One region of the Streptomyces sp. TLI_146 genome, then DNA from elsewhere that is predicted to be linked to it. Evidence: riboswitches for the same ligand, from Rfam matches in the RefSeq annotation. Region 1 holds a riboswitch; each other region holds the start of a gene.

Region 1 (7,048 bases):
GCAGCCGCCGGGGGCGCCCGTACGGCGCGATACTTACGGTCCGCCGGGCCCCGGCGCGCACAGGACCGTACGCCGTTGCGCGTACGCCCCGTCCGCTCCGGCCACCACCTCGTCGAACGCGTGCGAATCGGCCGGGCCAGGGGCACGGCAGGGCCTCGGTTCGCCCGTACGGCCCTCCATCGGTAATACTCACCGCATGACTTCACGCATTACGGGCTCGGGTGGCGAGGCCGTGCGGATCCGGCGTGCGGTGGCGCGCGACGCCAAGCGCCTCACCCGGCTCGTACGGTCCTCGCGGGCGTACGAGGGCCCGTACGCCGCGATGGTCGCGGGCTACCGGGTGGGACCCGACTACATCGAGACACACGAGGTGTACGCGGCGGCCGGCGCCGACGACCGGCTGCTCGGCTTCTACGCCCTGCTGCTCGCCCCGCCCGAGCTCGACCTGATGTTCGTCGCCGACGACGCCCAGGGGCTCGGCATCGGGCGCCTGCTCATCGCGCACATGACGGACCGGGCCCGGGCCGCGGGGCTCGACCGCGTCCGGGTGGTCTCGCACCCGCCCGCCGAGGGCTTCTACCGCAGCGTCGGCGCGCTGCGGACCGGCACGGCCCGCGCGAACCCGCCCGCGGTGATGTGGGACCGGCCCGAGCTGGAGATCCAGATTCCCTGACCGGTCCCGGACCGGCTCAGCCGAGCGGCACCCCGACCTGGCTCCACGCCTTGGTGACGGCCTGGAGCTCGTCGCCGTCGCCGAACAGGGTGCGGGCGGTGGCGACGGTGAGGCGCCCGAAGTCGGCGAACTGGGCGTCGCTCGCCAGCTCCCCGCCGGTCAGCGTGGAGTACCAGATCTTCCCGGCCCGCTCCCAGGCGTTGCCGCCCAGCGCCGTGGCCACCAGGTAGAACGCGTGGTTGGGGATGCCCGAGTTGATGTGCACCCCGCCGTTGTCCCGGCTGGTGCGCACGAAGTCGTCCATGGTGGCGGGCTGCGGGTCCTTGCCGAGCTGCGGGTCGTCGTACGCCGTGCCCGGCGCCTTCATCGACCGCAGCGCCTCGCCGTGGATGCGCGGGCCGAGCAGACCCGCGCCGATCAGCCAGTCGGCCTGGTCGGCGGACTGGCCCAGCGCGTACTGCTTGATGAGCGAGCCGAAGACGTCCGAGAGCGACTCGTTGAGCGCGCCCGACTGCCCGAAGTACTCCAGGTTGGCGGTGTACTGCGTGACGCCGTGGGTGAGTTCGTGGCCGATGACGTCGACCGGGATGGTGAAGTCGAGGAAGAGGTCGCCGTCCCCGTCGCCGAACACCATCTGCTCGCCGTTCCAGAAGGCGTTGTCGTACTTCTCGTCGTAGTGGACGGTCGCGTCGAGCGGCAGCCCGGCGTCGTCGATGGAGTGCCGGCCGTACGCCTTGAGATACAGCTCGAACGTGGCACCCAGCCCGGCGTGCGCCCGGTTGACGGTGGCGTCCTTGGACGGCGTGTCGCTCTCGGAGTGCACCTTGCGGCCGGGCAGCGTCGTCTGCGTCCCGGCGTCGTAGATCGTGCGGTTCGGCTTGTCGGACGGCGTGCCCGTGGGGGGCGTGATGCCACGCACGGTGGTGATCCGGCGCCGGGTGCGCTGGAGCGCGTCGTGCTCCAGGGTGCGGCGGGCGGGCTCAAACATGGCGGGGTCCTCGGCCTGCGCGAGCTTGTCGAGGACATGCGGCGGGACGATCGTGCAGAACACGGTGTTGGTCTCCATGCCGAGCAATGTGGCACAGCGTGACCGCTTCGGTGATGCCTGTAGTCGAGTTGGCCGAAAATCGGTGGCGGAGTCGGAACGCCCGCTTCTACGGAGCGTGACGGTGACCCCTCAACCGACCGATCAGAGCCAGCCGTTGCGGCGGAACCCGCGGTGGATGGCGAAACAGGCGACGGCCATGACGGCGAGTGCGAGGAAGTACCCGTACTTCCAGTGCAGTTCGGGCATGTGGTCGAAGTTCATGCCGTAGATCCCGCACACCATCGTCGGCACCGCGACGATCGCCGCCCATGCCGTGATCTTGCGCATGTCCTCGTTCTGGGCCACGGTCACCTGCGCCAGATGGGCCTGGAGGATCGAGTCGAGCAGCGCGTCGAAGGAGCCGATCTGCTCGTTGACCCGGGCCAGATGGTCCGAGACGTCACGGAAGTACGGCTGGGTGTCCGGGCCGATGAGCGGTATCGGTCCGGTGGCCAGGGCCTGGAGCGGGCGGGTCAGCGGGGTCACCGCCCGCTTGAACTCCAGGAGTTCGCGCTTGAGCTGGTAGATGCGGCCCGCGTCACCGCGCCCCGCGGTATCGCTGAACACGGCGGTCTCCACGGCGTCCACGTCGTCCTGCATGGCGTCGATGACCACGAGGTAGTCGTCGACGACGTGGTCCGCTATGGCGTGCAGCACCGCCGCCGGGCCCTTGGCGAGCTGGTCGGGCGTCTCCTCCAGGGCCTCGCGCAGCGGGCCGAGGGAACCGTGCCTGCCGTGCCGCACGGTGACCACGAAGTCGGGCCCGGTGAAGATCATCAGCTCCCCGGTCCCGACGACCTCGCTGGTCGCGGTGAGCTCCTCGTGCTCGACGTAGCCGACGGTCTTGAAGACCGCGAACAGCACGTCGTCGTACGGCTGGACCTGCGGGCGCTGATGGGCGCGGACCGCGTCCTCGACGGCCAGCGGATGCAGCCCGAAGAGCTCGGCGATCCCGGCGAACTCCTCGGCGCTCGGCTCGTGCAGCCCCACCCACACGAACCCCTCCTTGGCCCTGCGCACCCGCCGTACGGCCTCCTCCACCGGGCAGTCGCCGGGCTGGCGCACCCCGTCCCGGTAGACCACGCAGTTCACCACGGCGCTGCCGAGCGGCGAGCGGGCCGGGTGGCTGAGGTCCACCGTGCGGCGGTAGGCGCGGCGGACCGCCCTGCGGAGGTTGCGGATCATGGGCACGGCTGGGCACTCCTTCGGCGGATCGGCGGCCAGTGTGCCATGCGCGGCTCAACGGCCGGTCGGGACGCCGAGGCCGCAGGTCACCGCGGTGCGGCGACCTCCCCCGTGACGTCTCCGTCGAAGGCGGCGGCGAGGCGCAGATAGCGGGCCGCGTCCTCGGGCCGGCCCTGGCGCTCCAGGGTGCGGCCGAGCATCAGCGTGGCGTACTGCTCGACGGGGTCGCGCTCCAGTACGGCACGCAGCTCCCGCTCCGCCTTGTTGAGCTGGGCGGAGTGGTAGTAGGCCCGGGCGAGCAGCAGTCTCGGCGCGACCTGCTCGGGCACCTCGTCGACGATGCCGGTCAGGATGCGTACGGCCGTGACGTACTCCTTGGCCTCGAAGAACAGGTGGGCGCGGTCCCAGCGCTCGGCGGTGGTGCCGGACTCGTAGTAGCTGTCGACCACGGAGGATCCTCTCGTAGCTGGTCTGCTCTGCCCTTACGGACGCCACAACACGAGATTGTGGTTGAACATTCCACAACCTCGCGGGTGCGGCGCGCGTGGGAGGCTGCCACCGGGTGCCCCGACAGGAATAGGTTGACCGACATGAGCAATCTCGATCGTCAAGCCACGCTCTCCGTGTGCGGCGGCCGCGGCTTCGTCGTCGCCGAGCCGGTGCGCGAGCTCCTCTCGCCGCGCACCGTCAAGCTCGGCGAGTCCACCGAGGTCCGCCGACTGCTGCCGAACCTCGGCCGCCGTATGGTCGGCGCCTGGGCCTTCGTCGACCACTACGGCCCGGACGACATCGCCGACGAGCCCGGCATGCAGGTGCCGCCGCACCCGCACATGGGGCTCCAGACGGTGAGCTGGCTGCACGAGGGCGAGGTGCTGCACCGCGACAGCCTCGGCAGCCTGCAGACCGTACGCCCGCGCGAGCTCGGCCTGATGACCTCGGGGCGGGCGATCAGCCACTCCGAGGAGAGCCCCCGCCCGCACGCCCGTCTGCTGCACGGCGCCCAGCTCTGGGTCGCCCTGCCCGACGCCCACCGTCACACCGAGCCGCACTTCCAGCACCACGCGGACCTGCCCACGGTGACCGCGCCGGGCCTGAAGGCCACGGTGATCCTCGGCGAGCTCGACGGCGCCGCGTCGCCGGGCACGATCTACACGCCCCTGGTCGGCGCCGACCTGACCCTGACGGCGGGCGCGGACCTCGCCCTGCCCCTGGACCCCGACTTCGAGTACGCGGTCCTGTCGATGTCCGGCGAGGCCCACGTGGACGGCGTCCCGGTCCTCCCCGGCTCCATGCTCTACCTCGGCTGCGGCCGCACCGAACTCCCCCTGCGCGCCGCCTCCGACGCGGGCCTGATGCTCCTGGGCGGCGAGCCGTTCGAGGAGGAGATCGTGATGTGGTGGAACTTCATCGGGCGTTCGCAGGCGGACATCGAGGAGGCACGGGAGGAGTGGATGTCGGGGGCGCGGTTCGGCGAGGTGAAGGGATACGACGGGGAGCGGCTCTCCGCCCCCGCGCTGCCGCCGGTGCCGTTGAAGGCGCGGGGGAGGGTGCGGTGAGCGGGGGCTGACCTTCTGGCTCGTTACGTGGCGGTCGTCAGCCCCGGCACCCCTCTCGGCGTGCCGTCCGCGTCGATCGCGACGAACGTCAGCTGGGCCGTCGCCACCTCCGTCGTGGGGCCGGACGCGTTCCAGCGTTCGGCCGTGACCTGGACGGTGACGTCCATCGAGGTGCGGCCGGCGCGTTCCAGCTCCGCGTGGACCGTGAGCAGGTCGCCCGCGCGGACGGGGGCGAGGAAGGCCATGCGGTTCACCGAGACGGTGACGGCGGGCCCGTCCGCGTGGCGGCCCGCGGCGGCCGCGGCCGCGTCGTCGATCAGCTTCATGACGACGCCGCCGTGGATGGTGCCGTACAGGTTGGTGTCGTGCTCGCTCATGATGTGCGCGAGGGTGACCCGGGAGTCGGCGGGCGCCTTGTGGGCGCGGCCGGTGGTCGTGCGGATGCCCATGGGGTTCACGGGACTCTCCTTCGCGAGTCGCGGCGGGGATCCCGGCGGTCGGTGCGAGGAGCCGGATTTCGCCAAGGTCGCGAAGGGCGTGGAGGAACGGCAGCGCCGAAGGCCACGCGCGATGGGTGCGTGACCGCCCGCTCCGCCGGCCCTCCCCTCGAAGGCCGCCGAGATCGCCGTACGCACGGGTGGCGTACGGGCAGTGGCAGGTCTTCGGACTCGCGGGCGCGCCTGCCGGTCTCCCGGCGGACCCCTACTGGCCGTCGCTTCCCGGGCCCGGTGGCCGGGCCCAGTGCTGATGACGGCGGTCGTTCCCGCTCACCGCTGCGGGGCAGTCCCGGATTCCCACCGGGTTCCCTCTTACGACGCCTCCCGCCTGGCGGACGGGGCGAACCAGCTGCGGTGACAGCGTAACCAGAGACCGGCAATCGGACGGCAACCGGCTCCGCGGGCGACCCATCACCCCTCGCCGTACCGGTGGAACCCCCGCCCGCTCTTGCGGCCCAGCAGGCCCGCCTCGACCATGCGCTGGAGCAGCGGCGGCGGGGCGTACAGCGGCTCCTTGAACTCCGCGTACAGGGAGTCCGCGATCGCCGCCACCGTGTCCAGGCCGATCAGATCGACGAGCCGGAGCGGGCCCATCGGGTGGGCGCAGCCCCGTTCCATGCCGGCGTCGATGTCGGCCGCCGAGGCGAAACCGGACTCGGCCATGCGGATCGCCGCCAGGAGGTACGGCACCAGCAGGGCGTTCACCACGAACCCCGCCCGGTCTTTCGAGCGGACCGTGGTGCGGTCCAGGACGGACGACGCGAACTCCTCTGCTCTGGCCAGGGTTTGGGCCGAGGTGTGCAGGGACGGGACCACCTCCACCAGTGGCATCACCGGCACCGGGTTGAAGAAGTGCAGCCCCACCACCCGGTCCGCGCGCCCGGTCGCCATGCCCAGGCGCATGATCGGGACCGACGACGTGTTGGTCGCCAGGATCGCGTCCGGGTCCTCCACGGCCTTGTCGAGCGCGGCGAACACCTCGGCCTTGAGCGCCGGGTCCTCGGGGACGGCCTCGACGACCAACTGCCGGTCGGCCAGGTCGTCCAGGCTGCCGCTGAACACGAGCCGGGCCAGGGCGTCGTCCCGCTCGGCCGGTGTCGCCTTGCCCCGCTCGACGGCGCGGTCCAGGGAGTGGACCAGCCGCTCGCGCGCCGCCCGGGCCGCTCCCGCGTCGGTCTCGCAGACGACGGTGTCGAGCCCGGCCCGGGCACACACCTCCGCGATCCCCGCCCCCATCTGGCCGCCCCCGACGACCCCCACGCGCTGGATAGTGCTCATGATCCCTCCGTACGTTGTCGGCAAGCCCTCGTGGGCGGACGCGCTCGCACGCGGACGCGCGCACGCGTCAGTGGAACTGCTCCTCCTCCGTCGACCCGCGCAGCGCGAGCGTCTCGGCGGCCGGGTTGACCGCCGTCGAGACGAGGTCGAAGTAGCCCGTGCCGACCTCCCGCTGGTGCTTGACGGCGGTGAACCCGTCGCGCTGGGCGGCGAACTCCCGCTCCTGGAGGTCGACGTACGCCGTCATGCCGGACTCCGCGTAGCCGTGCGCCAGGTCGAACATGCCGTGGTTGAGGGAGTGGAAGCCCGCCAGGGTGATGAACTGGAAGCGGTAGCCCATCGCCCCCAGTTCGCGCTGGAACTTGGCGATCCGGTCGTCGTCCAGCGCCGCCCGCCAGTTGAACGACGGCGAGCAGTTGTACGCGAGCATCTGGTCCGGGTACTGGTCGTGGATCGCCTCGGCGAACGTACGGGCCTGCACCAGATCGGGTGTGCCCGTCTCCATCCACAGCAGGTCCGCGTACGGGGCGTAGGCCAGGCCGCGCGCGATCACCGGGCCCATGCCGGGCTCGACGCGGTAGAAGCCCTCGGCGGTGCGCCCGCCCGTGGCGAACCGGGCGTCCCGCTCGTCGACGTCGCTGGTCAGCAGGTTGGCGGCGAGCGCGTCGGTGCGGGCCACGATCAGGGTGGGGACGTCGGCGATGTCGGCGGCGAGCCGGGCGGCGTTGAGGGTGCGGATGTGCTGGGCGGTGGGGACGAGGACCTTGCCGCC
Region 2 (7,048 bases), 4.2 Mb from region 1:
TGGCGTACGCCTACTTCGACGTCCACCAGTCCGGCGCGCTGCTCCCCCTCCAGAACGGCGGCGAGAACGCCGCGATGTTCAGCTGGGTCTTCCTGCTGCTCGTCTTCACCGGCCCCGGCGCCCTCGCCCTCGACCAGCTGCTCGGCCGCCGCTCCCGCGCCGCGCTGCCGCAGGCCGACGCCGCCACGGCCCCGACCGCCCCGGCGGGCACGGCGCGCTGACGCCCCGCCACCCCCGAACGGAAACCCCACGCGCCCCAGGCGTACGCTGTACGGCTGTACAGCGACCCGGCCGCAGACCAGCGACAGCGGGGCGCATTCCGTTCGGGGGTCGTAGTGCTGGAGAGTGTGGGGTCGCTGACCGGCAGCCCATGGATTTACGCCGTGGTGACTGTCTCCGTTCTCCTGGACGTGTTCCTCCCCGTCCTGCCCAGCGGGGTCCTGGTGATCACCGCCGCGACCTCCGCGGCGGCCGGTTCGACCACCGCGGCGGGCGCCCCGCACGCCATACGCGACGTGCCCGACCTGCTCCTCCTCGCCGCCTGCGCCGCCGCTGCCTCGGTGCTCGGCGACCTCGTCGCGTACCGCCTGGCCTGGCGCGGCGGGGCGCGGCTCGACAAGGCCATCGCCCGCTCCCGCCGGCTGACCCGCGCACAGGAACGTCTCGGCGCCGCGCTGAGCCGGGGCGGCGGCGCGCTCGTCGTCATCGCCCGGTTCGCCCCGGCGGGCCGGTCCGTGGTCTCGCTCGGCGCGGGCGCGGCGCACCGCACCCCCAAGGAGTTCCTGCCGTGGTCCGCCCTCGCCGGGGTGGCCTGGGCGGGCTACAGCGTCGGCCTCGGCTACTTCGGCGGGCGCTGGCTCGGCGCGACCTGGCTCGGCACGGGCATCTCCGTCCTCGCCCTGTTCGCGGCGGGCTCCCTCGCCGCCTACGTCATGCGCCGCCCGGCCCAGGCCGCGGTGGCCGGCCCGGCGGCCTGACACACCGGACCGCGCCGCCCGCGGCGAGCCGCACGGACGTGCCTACGCCGGGGTCCTGACCGGCACTCCCCGTATCTCCAGGCCTTCGAGCAGCTCGGCCGTGGCCCGCGCTATCTCCTCCACCGCCCGGTCGAAGACCTCGCGGTTGTGCGCGGCGGGCGCCCGGAAGCCGGACACCTTGCGCACGTACTGGAGAGCCGCCGCGCGGATCTCCTCGTCGGTGGCCTCCTCGGGGAGGGCCGGCGGCCTGAGCGTCTTGATGCTTCTGCACATGCCTCAAGTGTGACGGGTACCACTGACAACGGCCTCGGTAGAGTCGGGGCATGGCGGCAGCAGACGAGGTGAAGGCACAGGGGCCCAAGGGGCCGACCGCACCGGCGGGGCCCTCGGAGCCCGTGCGGATCGACAGCTGGATCTGGTCCGTACGGCTCACCAAGACGCGTTCCATGGCGGCGACGGCGTGCCGCGCCGGTCACGTCCAGCTCAACGGCGAGCGGGTCAAGCCCGCGCACACCGTGAAGGTGGGCGACGAGGTGCGGCTGCGCCTTGAGGGGCGGGAGCGGATCGTCGTCGTCTCGAAGGTCATCCGCAAGCGGGTGGGCGCGGCGATCGCCGCCGAGACCTATGTCGACAACAGCCCGCCGCCGCCCGCCCGCTCGGACGTGCTCGCGGCCGGGGTGCGCGACCGGGGCATGGGCCGGCCGACCAAGCGGGACCGCCGGGAGATGGAGCGGCTGCGCGGGCTGTAGGGGCGCACGAGGCGTTGGCCGGTACGTAACTCGGAGGCCAACTCCCCTCGTACCGGAGTAACTTGGAGGGCCGGGGGCCAGGGGAGCCCCCGGAACCGTCCCTAGAGGAACACGCCATGATCCTGTTATTGCTCGTCCTGGCGCTGGTCCTGTACGGCTTCGGCTTCAGTCTCGGCGGCATAGTGTTCTGCGTCGCCGTGGTGGCCGTACTCTTCAGCGCCCCACGCCGTGGCCGCTCCACGGCACCGTCCGGCGGCTCGTCCGGAGCCGGCGGAGCAAGCCGTGGCGGCCAGGACACGGACTACCGGGCCTACCGCGCCCGCCGGGACCGGATGGACCGGTGGGAGCGGCGCTACCGCAGGGAGCGGCAGAGCCGTCTGTTCTCCCTGCGCCGCCCCTGACCGATCGAGCGCCACCGAAACAGCGCACCGAACACGCACCGAGCACGACCCACGCGCGCGAGGGCCCCGGACCGCTTCGGTCCGGGGCCCTCGTGCGTGCGGCGCGCCCATCAGTGGACGGCCGCGGCCTTGCTGTTGTCGACGCCCGTGCCGCGGGGCTCGGCCGCGGCGGCCTTGGGCACAAGGAGCCGTTCGGCCAGGTGACCGAAGACCAGCCCGAAGCCGGCCCACAGGGTGACCTGGATGGCGAGGGCCGCGAGCCGGAACTTCCAGAGCAGCATCGCCGGGAAGTCCTTGGGCACTTCGTTGACGGCGGGCAGGAACGCGTACGCGAGCCCGATGGCGACCAGGAAGGCGGCCGAGGCGGCGACGGTCGCGTTCCAGTTGCCGAGGCGGGGAGCGAGCCGCTTGCCGAGGATCACCGCGGCGACGGCGAGCAGCACGCTCAGCGCGATCATCAGGAAGTACAGGGCGGTGCGTTTGCCGATCGTGTCGGGGTCACCGACGGACGGCGGGTTCGCCGGGTACTTCAGGAACGGGACGACGTAGACGGTCAGGAGCGCGCCGAGCGAGACGAACGCGGCCGTGGCACGCGGCCCGAACCGGCCGATCCGGCCGAGCGCGACGCAGAACGCGAGCGCCGCGATGCCGCCGATGGCCACGCCGAACACGAGCACACCGGTGGCGAGGCCGCCGGTGGACTGCAGGGTGCGGCTGAACACCTCTTCGCCGTGTTCGTGCGCGTGCGCGTCCTCGAAGTCGATGGCGGCGTCCACCCGGGGCTCGCCCAGGACGTACGCCACGATGAGCGCCAGGAGGCCCGCGGCGAGGCCGGCGAGCATGCCGCGCACCAGCAGGGCCCTGACGGACAGGGAGTTCACGAGTCGGTACCCCTGGTCTCAGTGGCAGGGGAAGCCGAGCAGGTGGCGCCCGTCGTGCAGCCACTCATGGACGTTCTCACCGGAGAAGACGCTGGTGGCGCCCTGCTCGGAGCCCACGAAGTAGAGCAGCACGAGCATGAGGATGCCGAAGAAGAGCGCCCAGGGAGCGATCGCCTTGAGCGATATGGGGGTGATGGCCGGCGTTGCAGTTGCGCTGGGCGCAGAGGCGGCGGAAACAGCCACGGCAGAACCTCCTGGGGAACACGCGTCCCGGTCATTGGTGCCTTTGTCGACGGTGGTGGGTCTGACTTCCCCGTCTTCGCTCCCTGTTGGGGGCTCGCCGGGTTCACAGTGGCGCGACCGTGCCGGAATCTCACCGGGCTTCCTTCACACCGTCTTTATGTCGACGTGACCGTACCGCGTGCGGGACCGCGCCGCTACGGCGCGCGGATGCACAACCCCCGCGCCAAGTGCGTGAACGGCCGTGCTCTGCTTGACCCATGACCGTACGCGTGATGTTGATCTCACCCCCGGCCGACCGCTACGCGCGCGAGGCGAGAGTCGGCGACGACGCGGCCGCACCGGACGAGGGCGCGGTCCGCAGGGTCAAGGACGCGGCGGCGGCGCTCGCGGTACCGGCCCGCCGTCTGAAACCGCCCGCCTCGCTCTACGAGTTGGCGGACGGCCTGCCCACCTGCGACGAACCGGCCCTGGCCGACTGGGATCTGGGCCGGTGGCGGGGGCAACGGCTGGACGAGCTGAGCACGGCGGATCCCTCGGGGGTACGGGCGTGGCTCACCGATCCGGGGGCGGCGCCGCACGGCGGGGAGAGCCTGCTCGCGCTCGTCGCGCGCGTGGGCGGGTGGCTGGACACCCTGCCCGCGGCGGGCGGCCGGATCCTCGCGGTCGCCTCCCCCGCCGTGATCCGCGCCTCCGTGACCCACGCCCTGACCCTGCCGCCCGCGTCCTTCTGGCGCCTGGACGTGGCCCCCCTGACCCTCACGGAGCTCTCGGGCCGCGCGGGCCGCTGGAACCTGCGGTGCGGGCGCCCGGCGGAGGCTGCCCGCTGACGACGAAGGCCCCCCGCCTCGATCGGCGGGGGGCCTTCACCACGTGTGGGCATGGACGGTTTCGAACCGCCGACATCTGCTTTGTAAGAGCAGCGCTCTACCCCTGAGCTACACGCCCGTGGCACATCCGTGGATGAGGGAACAGCGTACATGGCCTCCGGGGCAGGGCTGCAAACCCGTTCGCCGGGGCAGGCGGGTCGGCGGGTCCCGGGAGGCGGGGCGAACTAATCGGCCGGTGTGTTCGTCACTACCTGGTGGGAGAATGAACCGGCAGGCGGACACGGCACGGGAGAGGGATGTGACGGCGACACACGCGCGGCCGTACAGCAGAGCGGGTGCCATCGTCCCCGGTGTCGGAGCGCGGGCGGCCGGGGGGCGGCGGGCCCTCTCGGACGCGCTGGCGCTCGTCGCGCTGCCGCTGGTGCTCGGGGCCGCGCTGCTGCCCGGCGCGTTCGCCGGAGGCGGGACGCGGCGCTGGTTCGGCGGGCGCGGCGAGAGCGTGCGGGCCGACGCGCAGGCCGCCAAGGACGCGGCGGCCGCCGCCTTCTACGAGCTGGACACCGCCCAGCGGGACCTGCGGATCTCCATCGAGACGATCACCGCCGTGGACAGCTCGCCGCGCGCCCGCAAGGCCGTGGACGACTTCGCGGCGCTCGGCCGGCGGATCGACGAGGTCAGCAACGACTACATCACCGCGGTCGACGCGCACGACCTGGACCGCGACGGCCTGGACGCCTCGGTGGCCGCCCGGGCCCGGGGCGAGCTGACGAAGGCCAAGGACGACCTCGTCCGGGTCAAGGGCGAGCTCGACCGGTTCGAGCAGAGCCTGGGGCCGCTGCTGTCCACCGCCGAGACCCAGCTGGCGCGGCTCGCGCCGGCCGTGGAGCGGGCGCGACAGGCGCTCCTTGCCGCGAGCACCGCTCTCGATTCGGTGCGCGCGTCCGGACTGAGAGCGGACGATCTCGCCGCCCGCCTCGCCGCCCTCGGCCCCGAGCTGACCCGGCTCAACCAGGGCGCCGGGCAGCACGGCGTGCCCGAGACGCTGGAGCGGGCCGACCGGGTGCTGCGGGAGGCCGAGGGTGTGCGCGCCGAGGCCGAGCGGCTGCCCGAGCGGGCCGCCGAGATCGACCGCCGCCTGGTCACGCTGCGCACGCGCGCGCAGGCTCTGACCACCCGGGCCGGGACCGTCGACCCGGTCCTGAGCGAGCTGCGGCGCCGGTTCGCGGCCGCCTGCTGGCAGGACCTCCAGCAGGTCCCCGAGCAGGCGCTGGTGAACGTGCGGCAGGCCGAGGAGAAGCTGAAGGAGGCGGCCGCCGCGCGCGACGAGCAGCGCTGGGCCGACGCGACCTCCCGGCTGAGCACGGTCAGGGCGCTGCTCAACACCACCGACGAGGCGGTCTCGGCCGCCGGGGACCGGCTCCAGCGGCTCAACGCGGTGGCGAAGGACCCGCAGCAGGAGATCGAGCGGACCCGGTTCGCGATCCGGGACGCGCAGCGCCTGGCGATGTCCGGCCGCAGCACCCCGGACCCGCGCCACGCCCGCCCGCTCGACGACGCCGTGGCGCGCCTGGAGCGCGCGACCGCCACGCTGGAGGGCCGCCACCCCGACTACTGGCACTTCCTCACCGAGACCGAGGCGGTCCGCCAGAGCGCCGCGCGCGTCGTGGCCCAGATCCGCGAGGAGCGTGGGCACGGGGCCTGACGGCCGTCACCGGGACGAGTTGTCGCGTCCGCGCGACGGGCGGATCCTGGGAGGTACGGACGACACGAGGAGGCCCGCCCATGGCCACCCAGCCGCTTCATCCCCTGCGCCACCCCCTGCGCACCCCCCATGTGTCACTCGACGAGCACCTGCCCGTCGACCACCGGCTGAGCCAGGTGTACCGCTTCGGCGCCGGGATCATGGGGCTGTTCCTGCTCGTCTTCGGCATCCTGGGCCTGACCCACAACATCGGGTTCTTCGACACCGGCGGCAAGGAGGTCGTAGGCCTGAGCACCAACGGCACGCTCAGCGTGATCTCGATCGTCGTCGGGGCGCTGCTCCTGTACGGCATGGTCCGGGGCGGCAACTTCGCGTCCTGGATGAACATGTCGCTCGGGGTGCTCTTCCTGATCAGCGGGTTCGTGAACCTGGCCCTGCTGGACCGCGGCTCGCAGAACTTCCTCGCCTTCAAGATGCAGAACGTGATCTTCAGCTTCCTGGTGGGTCTGGCGCTGATGGTCTTCGGGATGTACGGGCGGGTCAGCAGCCATCTGCCGCACGACAACCCGTACTGGAAGGCGCGGCGCGAGGCGGAGGCGCAGGCGGAGCCGGGCGTGCGGGAACGGCCGCTGCGGTAAGCCGCACGGCGCCGTCACGGGGCGGTTAGCCTGGGGTCATGCCTCGCTATGACTACCGGTGCCGCTCGTGCGGCGACACGTTCGAGCTCAGTCGGCCCATGGCCGAGTCGGCCGCGCCCGCGGTGTGCCCCGAGGGGCACGAGGACACGGTGAAGCTGCTGTCCACCGTGGCCGTGGGCGGGATGGCCAAGTCGGGGCCCGCGCCCGCGCCGTCCGGCGGGGGCGGGTGTTGTGGTGGGGGCTGCTGCGGGTAGTTCTTCACGTGCGGGCCGGTGGGGGCTGGGCGCGCAGTTCCCCGCGCCCCTACTCGCCCAGGGACGCTAGCGCTTCCTCGACAGCGTCAGGCCGTCCGCCACGATCAGCAGGACGCTGTCCATCCGCTCGTCCCGCCTCACATGCTCGTTGAACCGCTGGATCCCGGCGGCGGGACCGGTCGCCGCCGGGTCCACGACCTCGCCGTGGAAGAGCACGTTGTCCACCGCGATGAGGCCGTTCTGGCGCATCCTGGGCACCAGTTCCTCCCAGTACGCGATGTAGTTGTCCTTGTCCGCGTCAAGGTAGGCGAAGTCGATGTGCGGCTCGGTGGGCATCGCCCGCAGCGTGTCGAGCGCCGGAGCGATCCTCAGGTCC
Region 3 (7,048 bases), 220 kb from region 1:
AGCGAGGCACCATGAACCCCATCCAGGAGCAGCCCGCCGACACCGTGGCCCGGCTGCGCGCCACCTTCCGCACCGGCCGCACCAAGCCCGTCGAGTGGCGCACCACCCAGCTGCGACGCCTGCGCGAGATGCTCACCGAGCGCGGTGCGGACCTGGTGGAGTCGCTCCGCGCGGACCTCGGCAAGAGCCCGGCCGAGGTCCAGCGCACCGAGATCGGCTTCACCGTCCGGGAGATCGACCACACCCTGGACCACCTCGCGCAGTGGCTGCGCCCCGAGCCCGCGCCCGTCCCGGAGCACCTGGGCGGGGCGACGGCCTGGACGCAGTACGACCCGCTGGGCGTGGTCCTGGTCATCGCGCCCTGGAACTATCCGGCGCAGCTGCTGCTCACCCCGATGATCGGCGCCCTGGCCGCGGGGAACGCGGTCGTGGTCAAGCCCAGCGAGCTGGCTCCGGCCACCTCCGCCGTGCTGGCGCGGCTGCTGCCCGAGTATCTCGACCCGGACGCGGTGGCCGTGGTGGAAGGCGGCATCCCGGAGACCACGGCGCTGCTGGCCGAGCGGTTCGACCACATCTTCTACACCGGCAACGGCACCGTCGGCCGTATCGTCATGGCCGCCGCCGTCCAGCACCTCACCCCGGTCACCCTCGAACTGGGCGGCAAGTCCCCGGTGTTCGTCGACCGGGACGCCGACCTCGACACGGTCGCGGCCCGGCTGGCCGCGGGCAAGTTCCTCAACGCGGGCCAGACCTGTGTCGCGCCCGACTACGTCCTCACCGACCCGGAGACCGCCCGCGCCCTCGAACCGGCGCTGGCCCGGGCCGTGGAGGCCCTGTACGGAGCCGACCCGCAGGCCTCCGCCGAGTACGGCCGCATCGTCAACGAGCGCCACTTCGACCGGCTGAGCGCGCTGCTCGACTCGGGCCGGGTCGTCACCGGTGGCCGGGGCGACCGCGCCACCAAGTACCTCGCGCCGACCGTCCTCGCCGACGTCGACCCCAAGTCGCCGGTGATGCGGGAGGAGATCTTCGGGCCGATCCTGCCCATCGTCACGGTGGCGGACCTGGACGAGGCCATCGGCTTCATCAACGACCGCGACAAGCCGCTGGCCCTGTACGCCTTCACCGAGTCCACGACCACCCGCGAGCGCCTGGCCGCCGAGACCTCGTCGGGCGGCCTCGGCCTCGGTCTGCCGCTGGCCCATCTCACCGTCTCCGACCTGCCGTTCGGCGGCGTCGGCGAGAGCGGCATGGGCAACTACCACGGCCGCTACTCCATCGAGACGTTCAGCCACCGCAAGGCGGTGCTGGCCGCCGGGTGACCGACGGCGACGGGCCGGAGCGGATCTCCGTTCCGGCCCGTCGCCGCACCCGCTACCCCTCGCCGTAGAGCCCGGCGAGTTCGGCCCCCAGTTCCGCGAGCCGCTCGCGGGCCTCCGGCGGTTCCAGGACCTCCACCCGCGCCCCGAGACCGGCCAGTTGCGCGGCCACGACCTCCGGGGACGGGCCGTCGATCTCCATCTCCAGCCATCCGTCGGCCCGTTCGCCGCCCAGGCGCAGTCGGCCGCCGAACAGGACCGCCAGGACGCGCCCGGCCGTGGGATCGGCCCGCCCCCGTACGGTCGCGCCGCGCATCCGCTCCTCCATCGGCGCGGCCAGGGCCCGCCAGGCCGAGGCCAGATCGAAGCCCTCCGGCCGCACGACGGGGTCCGCGGTCACCTCGACCGAGGTGATCCGGTCGAGCCGGAAGATACGCAGACCGTCGTGGCCGGATCCGGCCACCGGCTGCTCGCCTCCCCCCTTGTCCGTACCGGCCACGAGATACGGGACTCCCGCCTTGGTGACCAGGCCCAGGGGGTCGACCGTGCGCATACCGGCCGGGCTGCCGGGGCGGGCGTATCCGAGGCGGATCCGCAGGCCGTCCACCACCGCCCCTTGCAGCGCGTCCAGCTGGGGCGTGCCCGCGGTGACGGGCAGGCGCCACCAGTCCGTGCCGTCCGTGACACCGGCCTTCGACGCGGCCTCGGCGTCGGGCCGGAGCGGCGCGGGCAGCGCCCGGACCAACTTGCGCAGCGCCGTGCGCAGTTCGGGCGTGGCCGCCGACGGCCCCGCGACCAGGAACATCGCACGGATCTCGGCGGCCGTCAGACCGGTGAGGTCGGTACGGGCCCCGCCGACCAGGGACCAGCCGCCGCCCCGCCCGTGCTGGGAGTACACCGGGATGCCGGCGGCCGCCAGCGCCTCCAGGTCGCGGCGCGCGGTGCGCTCGGACACCTCCAGCTCCGCCGCCACCTCGCGCGCGGTCACGCGTCCGCGTGTCTGCAGGAACAACAGGGTCGCCACCAGACGATCGGCTCTCATGCCGATCATTCTCTTTCTGAAACTGGACAAGAGATGGCCAGTTTGGCTTCCAGGATGAGTGCAGATCGAGCGCGGACGGATCACGTGCCGCGCCTCAGACACCCTCAGGGAGAGATCATGATCGTGGTGACCGGAGCAACCGGGAACGTCGGACGGCACCTTGTTCGGACCCTCGCCTCGTCGGGCGAGTGGGTGACAGCGGTCTCCCGTCGCGTCCCGGCCGGGTTGATGCCGGGCAACGTGGAGTTCCAGCAGGCCGATCCGGCCCGGCCCGAGAGCCTCAAGCCCGCCCTCGACGGGGCCGACGCGCTGTACCTCCTCGTCCCCGGCGACGGCGAGGGCCTCGACCCGTACGCCATCCTCGACACGGCGCGGGCCGCCGGGGTGCGCCGGGTCGTCCTCCAGTCGTCGCAGGCCACCGCCACCCGCCCGCACTCCCCCGCACACACCCGGCTGCGCGCCTTCGAGGACGCCGTACGGGAGTCGGGCCTGACGTGGACGGTCCTGCGGCCCAGCGGATTCGCCTCCAACGCCTATATGTGGGCGGCCTCGATCCGCTCCGAGCGGACGGTCACGGCGCCCTTCGGCGATGTCGCCCTGCCCGTCATCGACCCGGCCGACATCGCCGCGGTCGCCGCCGCGGCCCTGCGCGACGGGAGCCACACGGGCCGGACGTACGAACTCACCGGACCGGCCCCGCTCTCGCCGCGCGAGCAGACCCGCGCGATCGGGGAGGCGCTGGGGGCGCCGGTGCGCTTCGTCGAGCAGAGCCCGGCCGAGGCACGGGAGCTGCTCACCCGCTTCATGCCGGAGCCGGTGGTCGAGGCCACGCTCGGCATCCTCGGCGAACCCACGCCCGAGGAGCGGCGGGTGAGCCCGGACGTGGAGCGGGTCCTGGGCCGGGCGCCGCGTCCGTTCAGCGCCTGGGCGGCGGACAACGTGGCGGCCTTCAGGTGACGCGGCCTTCAGGTGACGCGGCCTTCAGGTGACGTCCGGGACCGGCTCGGATGCGGCCTGGCCGGGCACTTCGGCGGGCCGCGGGGGGACGCGCCCCGCCCACCGCTGCTCGACCTTGGCCAGCCGCCAGTACGCCAGGGCCGCGGCCCACACCGCGACGAACAGGCCGACGATGATGAAGCCCACGTTGTCCAGGTCGAGGCCCGCGATCCAGCCGGTCGCGCCGTCGCGCAGGTCGAGCTTGTCGTGCAGGACCCCCACCAGCTCGATCGTGCCGATCAGGAAGGCCACCGCGATGGAGAGCCCGGTGATGGTGAGGTTGTAGAACACCTTGCGCACCGGGTTGGAGAAGGCCCACTGGTAGGCGAAGTTCATGAAGGTGCCGTCGATGGTGTCGAACAGGCTCATTCCCGCCGCGAAGAGCAGCGGCAGGCACAGCACCGCGTACCAGGGCAGCCCGGCGGCCGCGCCCGAGCCGGCCATCACCATCAGGGTGACCTCGGTGGCGGTGTCGAAGCCGAGCCCGAAGAGGAAGCCCAGCGGGTACATCTGGCCGGGCCGGGTGATCGACTTGGTGAAGCGGCCCAGGAGGCGGTTCATGAACCCCCGTGAGTCCAGGTGCTGTTCCAGCTCGGCCTCGTCGTACGTGCCCGCGCGCATGGCCCGGAAGACCCGCAGGATGCCGGCGAGGGCGAGGAGGTTGAGCGCGGCGATGAGGTACAGGAACGATCCGGAGACGGTCGTGCCGACGATGCCGAGCGTCTGGTGGGTCTGTGAGTCGTCGTTCATCAGGGTGCCCGCGAGCTGCGCGCCCCCGGCGACCAGGGCCGCCATGACGACCACGACGCTGGAGTGCCCGAGCGCGAACCAGAAGCCGACCGACACCGGGCGTTTGCCGTCGGCCATCAGCTTGCGGGTGGTGTTGTCAATCGCCGCGATGTGGTCGGCGTCGAAGGCGTGCCGCATGCCGAGGGTGTAGGCGGTGACGCCGAGGCCCAGGCCGAACGTCTTCGAGCCGACCTCGTAGTGCTCGGGCACGACGAGCAGGAAGAGGATGCCGAACGCCACCACGTGCAGGGCGGCGATCACCGCCAGCAGCCAGGCGGTGCGCACGGTGTCCTCGCGCCGCCAGTGGAATGTGGCGGCAGGGGTGGGCAGGGTCATTCGTTCACGCTCCAGCACCTCGTGGATCATTACGCGAGATGCCGTGGCCGGTCTCCTGGCTTCCGGGTGTCGCGCCGCCCCTGCCTTCCCAGCGGCCTCACGGCCACCAGTGGCACTACGGGGCGGGCTACCCGAAGCCGTTCATGGCCTGAACGACATGGGGCCCGATCACAGTGGCGAGGGCCGCTCCGGTCTTGCACCGGTCTTCCCGAACACCACGGCTCGCCAACCGTAGGTGCGACCCGCCCCACCTGCAAGTCTGGTCGTGGACAGGGGTATTACAGATCACATTCCACGCCGGACTCGACGAGGGAGCGAAACGGCTCGGCCGGGTCCGGACGAAGCAGAGCCGGGCCTGACGCACCGCGAGGTCGGCCGGGCGTGCGCCGAAGGGGCACCCACCGCCACGGCTCAAGGTGCTGACGCACGCGGGCCTGGTTACGCTGCGCCGGACGGGACCAATCGCTTCTCCCGGCCCGGCGCGACGGGCACGAGGAAGGGCCGACGCATGGGCGACGCCGCCAGCAGGAACACGGTCGCGGTCGAGCGGCACATCGCCGCGAGCCCCGCCGCCGTGTTCTCGTTCTTCACCGACCGCGAGCGCTGGCTGTCCTGGGCGACTGGTACCGGCGGGAGATCATGGACCCGGGCAAGCAGCCCCTGCTGTTCCTGCTGCTCGGGTTCCTCGGGGCGTTCCTCTTCATCCGGTTCGGCGTGCGGATGATCCGGGCCGAGATCGAGGCCGCCGTCTGCGGGATCGGCACGGCCCTCGTCCTGGACGAGTTCGCCCTCATCCCGCATCTGCGCGACGTCTACTGGTCCGAGGAGGGCAGGCTCTCCGTCGACAGCGTCGTCCTGGGGGCGGCTGTGTGGGGAACGCGAGGGCTGGCGCCGTCGGCTGCGTGAGAAGGTCTACGACGCGATCGCGGGCAAACCCTCCCAGCCGTGATCATCGCCGAGGACGCCTCTCAGCCTGCGGTCGGCGCGGTGAACACCGGGCGGCGGTCGATGCGGGCGCGGACCTCGTCGGAGCCGAAGTGGTAGTCGATACGCCGCACGGCCTCGGCCCAGCCGCGCATGGTGCCCGCGCCCGCGCCGGAGAGCGCCTCGGTCACGAACGGGTCGGTCCACCGCTCCACCGCACGCCGCCACAGCTCGGCGGGCGGCTCCTCCAGCAGACTGCCGACCGTGCCCTCGTAGATGAGCATGGCCCGGACCTGCCCGTCGGGCTCGATCTGCACCGACTGGAAGTCGAGCCCGCGCGCCACCTGTTCGGGGTTCATCTGCAACGAGAAGTTGGTCGACGTGCCGACCCGGACGGTGGCCGGGGCGAGCGCCTGAAGCCGCGCGCGCCGCTCCTCACCGCCCAGCTCGACGAGCTGTTCGTCCGAGAGAAGTTCGTGCTCGGCGTATCCGGTGCGGCTGCCGAGCCCGGACGGCACGGCGGCCCCGAAGTCGAGCGAGCTCAGGTGCGGGAACCGGGGGACGACGTCCGTGCAGAACTCCTCCAGCCGGTCGACGTTGCTCCGTACGACCACACAGTCGATGGCGAACGGGAGCGGGCGCTCACCGCGCCCGTCCCGCTCCCGCGCTGCGGCCTCCAGCAGTGCCAGCGCCCGCATCGCCCGCTCGAACGAACCCGCCCTGCCGCGGATCCGGTCGTGCACCTCGGGCGCGGGGCCGTCGACACTCACCACGACCCGCCCGCACACGCGCGCCAGCTCTTCGGTCATCCACGGCTGGAAGTTCCAGCCGCCGGTGTACACGAGCACCGAGATACCGGCCCGCGTCAGCCGCTCCGCGACTTCGAACACCCCCTTGACCAGGAGCGGTTCACCCCCGGCGAGGGTGACCTGGAGGGGGCCCAGGGAGATGATCGCGTCGGCGATGCGGAGCATGTCGTCGTGGCCGACCTGGCGCGTCGGCCGCCTGCCCGACTCCGAGTAGCAGTGGGTGCAGCGCAGCGGACAGGCGTACGTGATGTCCCAGATGACGGACTGGGGACCATCGGCAACGTTGTTCGCGCGCTCCATCGCATGCTCCCCGTGTCCGCTCGCGGCCTCGACGCCGGAACGTCCCCCGTTCGGGCGGGGGACGTTCCCGCCTCGCTCAGACTAGGAGGCGTCCCCCGGCCCCGGTATCCCCAACTCTGGGGATGGCGTGGGCCGTACGGGTCGCCCCGACGCGTTCATGGCACCGGCGCCCACCGCCCCGGTCAGCCCCGGTCAGCCCCGCAGGGTTATGGTCCGCAGCTGGGGGTCGGACGCTATCTCCGCCTCGGTGAACCGTTCCGTGACCCAGCGCTTGTGCGAGAAGAGGACGGTCTGGTCGGTGTAGTGCGGCGATTCGGGGTTGACGGACTGCCCGTAGGTGAGGATCGTCCGGGTGCGCGGCCCCTGGGCCGTCAGCTCCGTGGCCATGATGAAGCTGGAGCCCGACGCGTAGTCGTCCGGGGAGCTCGGGCGTGTGGCGCCGCCGCTGCCCGACGTGGGTGACGCGTCCACGACGTTGAAGCAGCCCTCGCCTCCGGAGCAGCCGGGCAGCGGAATCCCCGCCCAGCGCTGCA

What was found. Region 1 has a riboswitch for cobalamin ahead of BX283_RS33465 (acyl-CoA thioesterase). Riboswitches for the same ligand answer to the same signal wherever they lie in the genome.
Region 2: another riboswitch for cobalamin. It lies ahead of BX283_RS15165 (CbtB domain-containing protein); the one in region 1 lies ahead of BX283_RS33465 (acyl-CoA thioesterase).
Region 3: another riboswitch for cobalamin. It lies ahead of BX283_RS34430 (HoxN/HupN/NixA family nickel/cobalt transporter); the one in region 1 lies ahead of BX283_RS33465 (acyl-CoA thioesterase).

The regions. Positions count from the first base shown of each region.
Region 1 is NZ_PJMX01000001.1:7,516,466-7,523,513, forward strand. It holds gene BX283_RS33440 (GNAT family N-acetyltransferase) at 197-673, shown strand; gene BX283_RS33445 (M4 family metallopeptidase) at 690-1,739, opposite strand; gene BX283_RS33450 (magnesium and cobalt transport protein CorA) at 1,863-2,945, opposite strand; gene BX283_RS33455 (M48 family metallopeptidase) at 3,032-3,394, opposite strand; gene BX283_RS33460 (pirin family protein) at 3,536-4,501, shown strand; gene BX283_RS33465 (acyl-CoA thioesterase) at 4,525-4,950, opposite strand; cobalamin riboswitch at 5,137-5,363, opposite strand; gene BX283_RS33470 (3-hydroxybutyryl-CoA dehydrogenase) at 5,410-6,276, opposite strand; gene aceA (isocitrate lyase) at 6,344-7,048, opposite strand, start outside.
Region 2 is NZ_PJMX01000001.1:3,329,114-3,336,161, forward strand. It holds gene BX283_RS15135 (DoxX family protein) at 1-221, shown strand, start outside; gene BX283_RS15140 (DedA family protein) at 336-977, shown strand; gene BX283_RS15145 (DUF2277 domain-containing protein) at 1,020-1,250, opposite strand; gene BX283_RS15150 (RNA-binding S4 domain-containing protein) at 1,301-1,726, shown strand; gene BX283_RS15155 (hypothetical protein) at 1,843-2,127, shown strand; gene BX283_RS15160 (CbtA family protein) at 2,238-3,008, opposite strand; gene BX283_RS15165 (CbtB domain-containing protein) at 3,027-3,251, opposite strand; cobalamin riboswitch at 3,285-3,440, opposite strand; gene BX283_RS15170 (histidine phosphatase family protein) at 3,509-4,078, shown strand; tRNA gene BX283_RS15175 (tRNA-Val) at 4,125-4,196, opposite strand; gene BX283_RS15180 (hypothetical protein) at 4,377-5,780, shown strand; gene BX283_RS15185 (DUF4383 domain-containing protein) at 5,861-6,418, shown strand; gene BX283_RS15190 (zinc ribbon domain-containing protein) at 6,457-6,672, shown strand; gene BX283_RS15195 (O-methyltransferase) at 6,739-7,048, opposite strand, start outside.
Region 3 is NZ_PJMX01000001.1:7,737,765-7,744,812, reverse strand. It holds gene BX283_RS34445 (aldehyde dehydrogenase family protein) at 12-1,322, shown strand; gene BX283_RS34440 (YafY family protein) at 1,375-2,361, opposite strand; gene BX283_RS34435 (NAD(P)H-binding protein) at 2,479-3,318, shown strand; gene BX283_RS34430 (HoxN/HupN/NixA family nickel/cobalt transporter) at 3,343-4,512, opposite strand; cobalamin riboswitch at 4,510-4,717, opposite strand; gene BX283_RS34420 (hypothetical protein) at 5,122-5,388, shown strand; gene BX283_RS34415 (radical SAM protein) at 5,451-6,515, opposite strand; gene BX283_RS34410 (penicillin acylase family protein) at 6,708-7,048, opposite strand, start outside.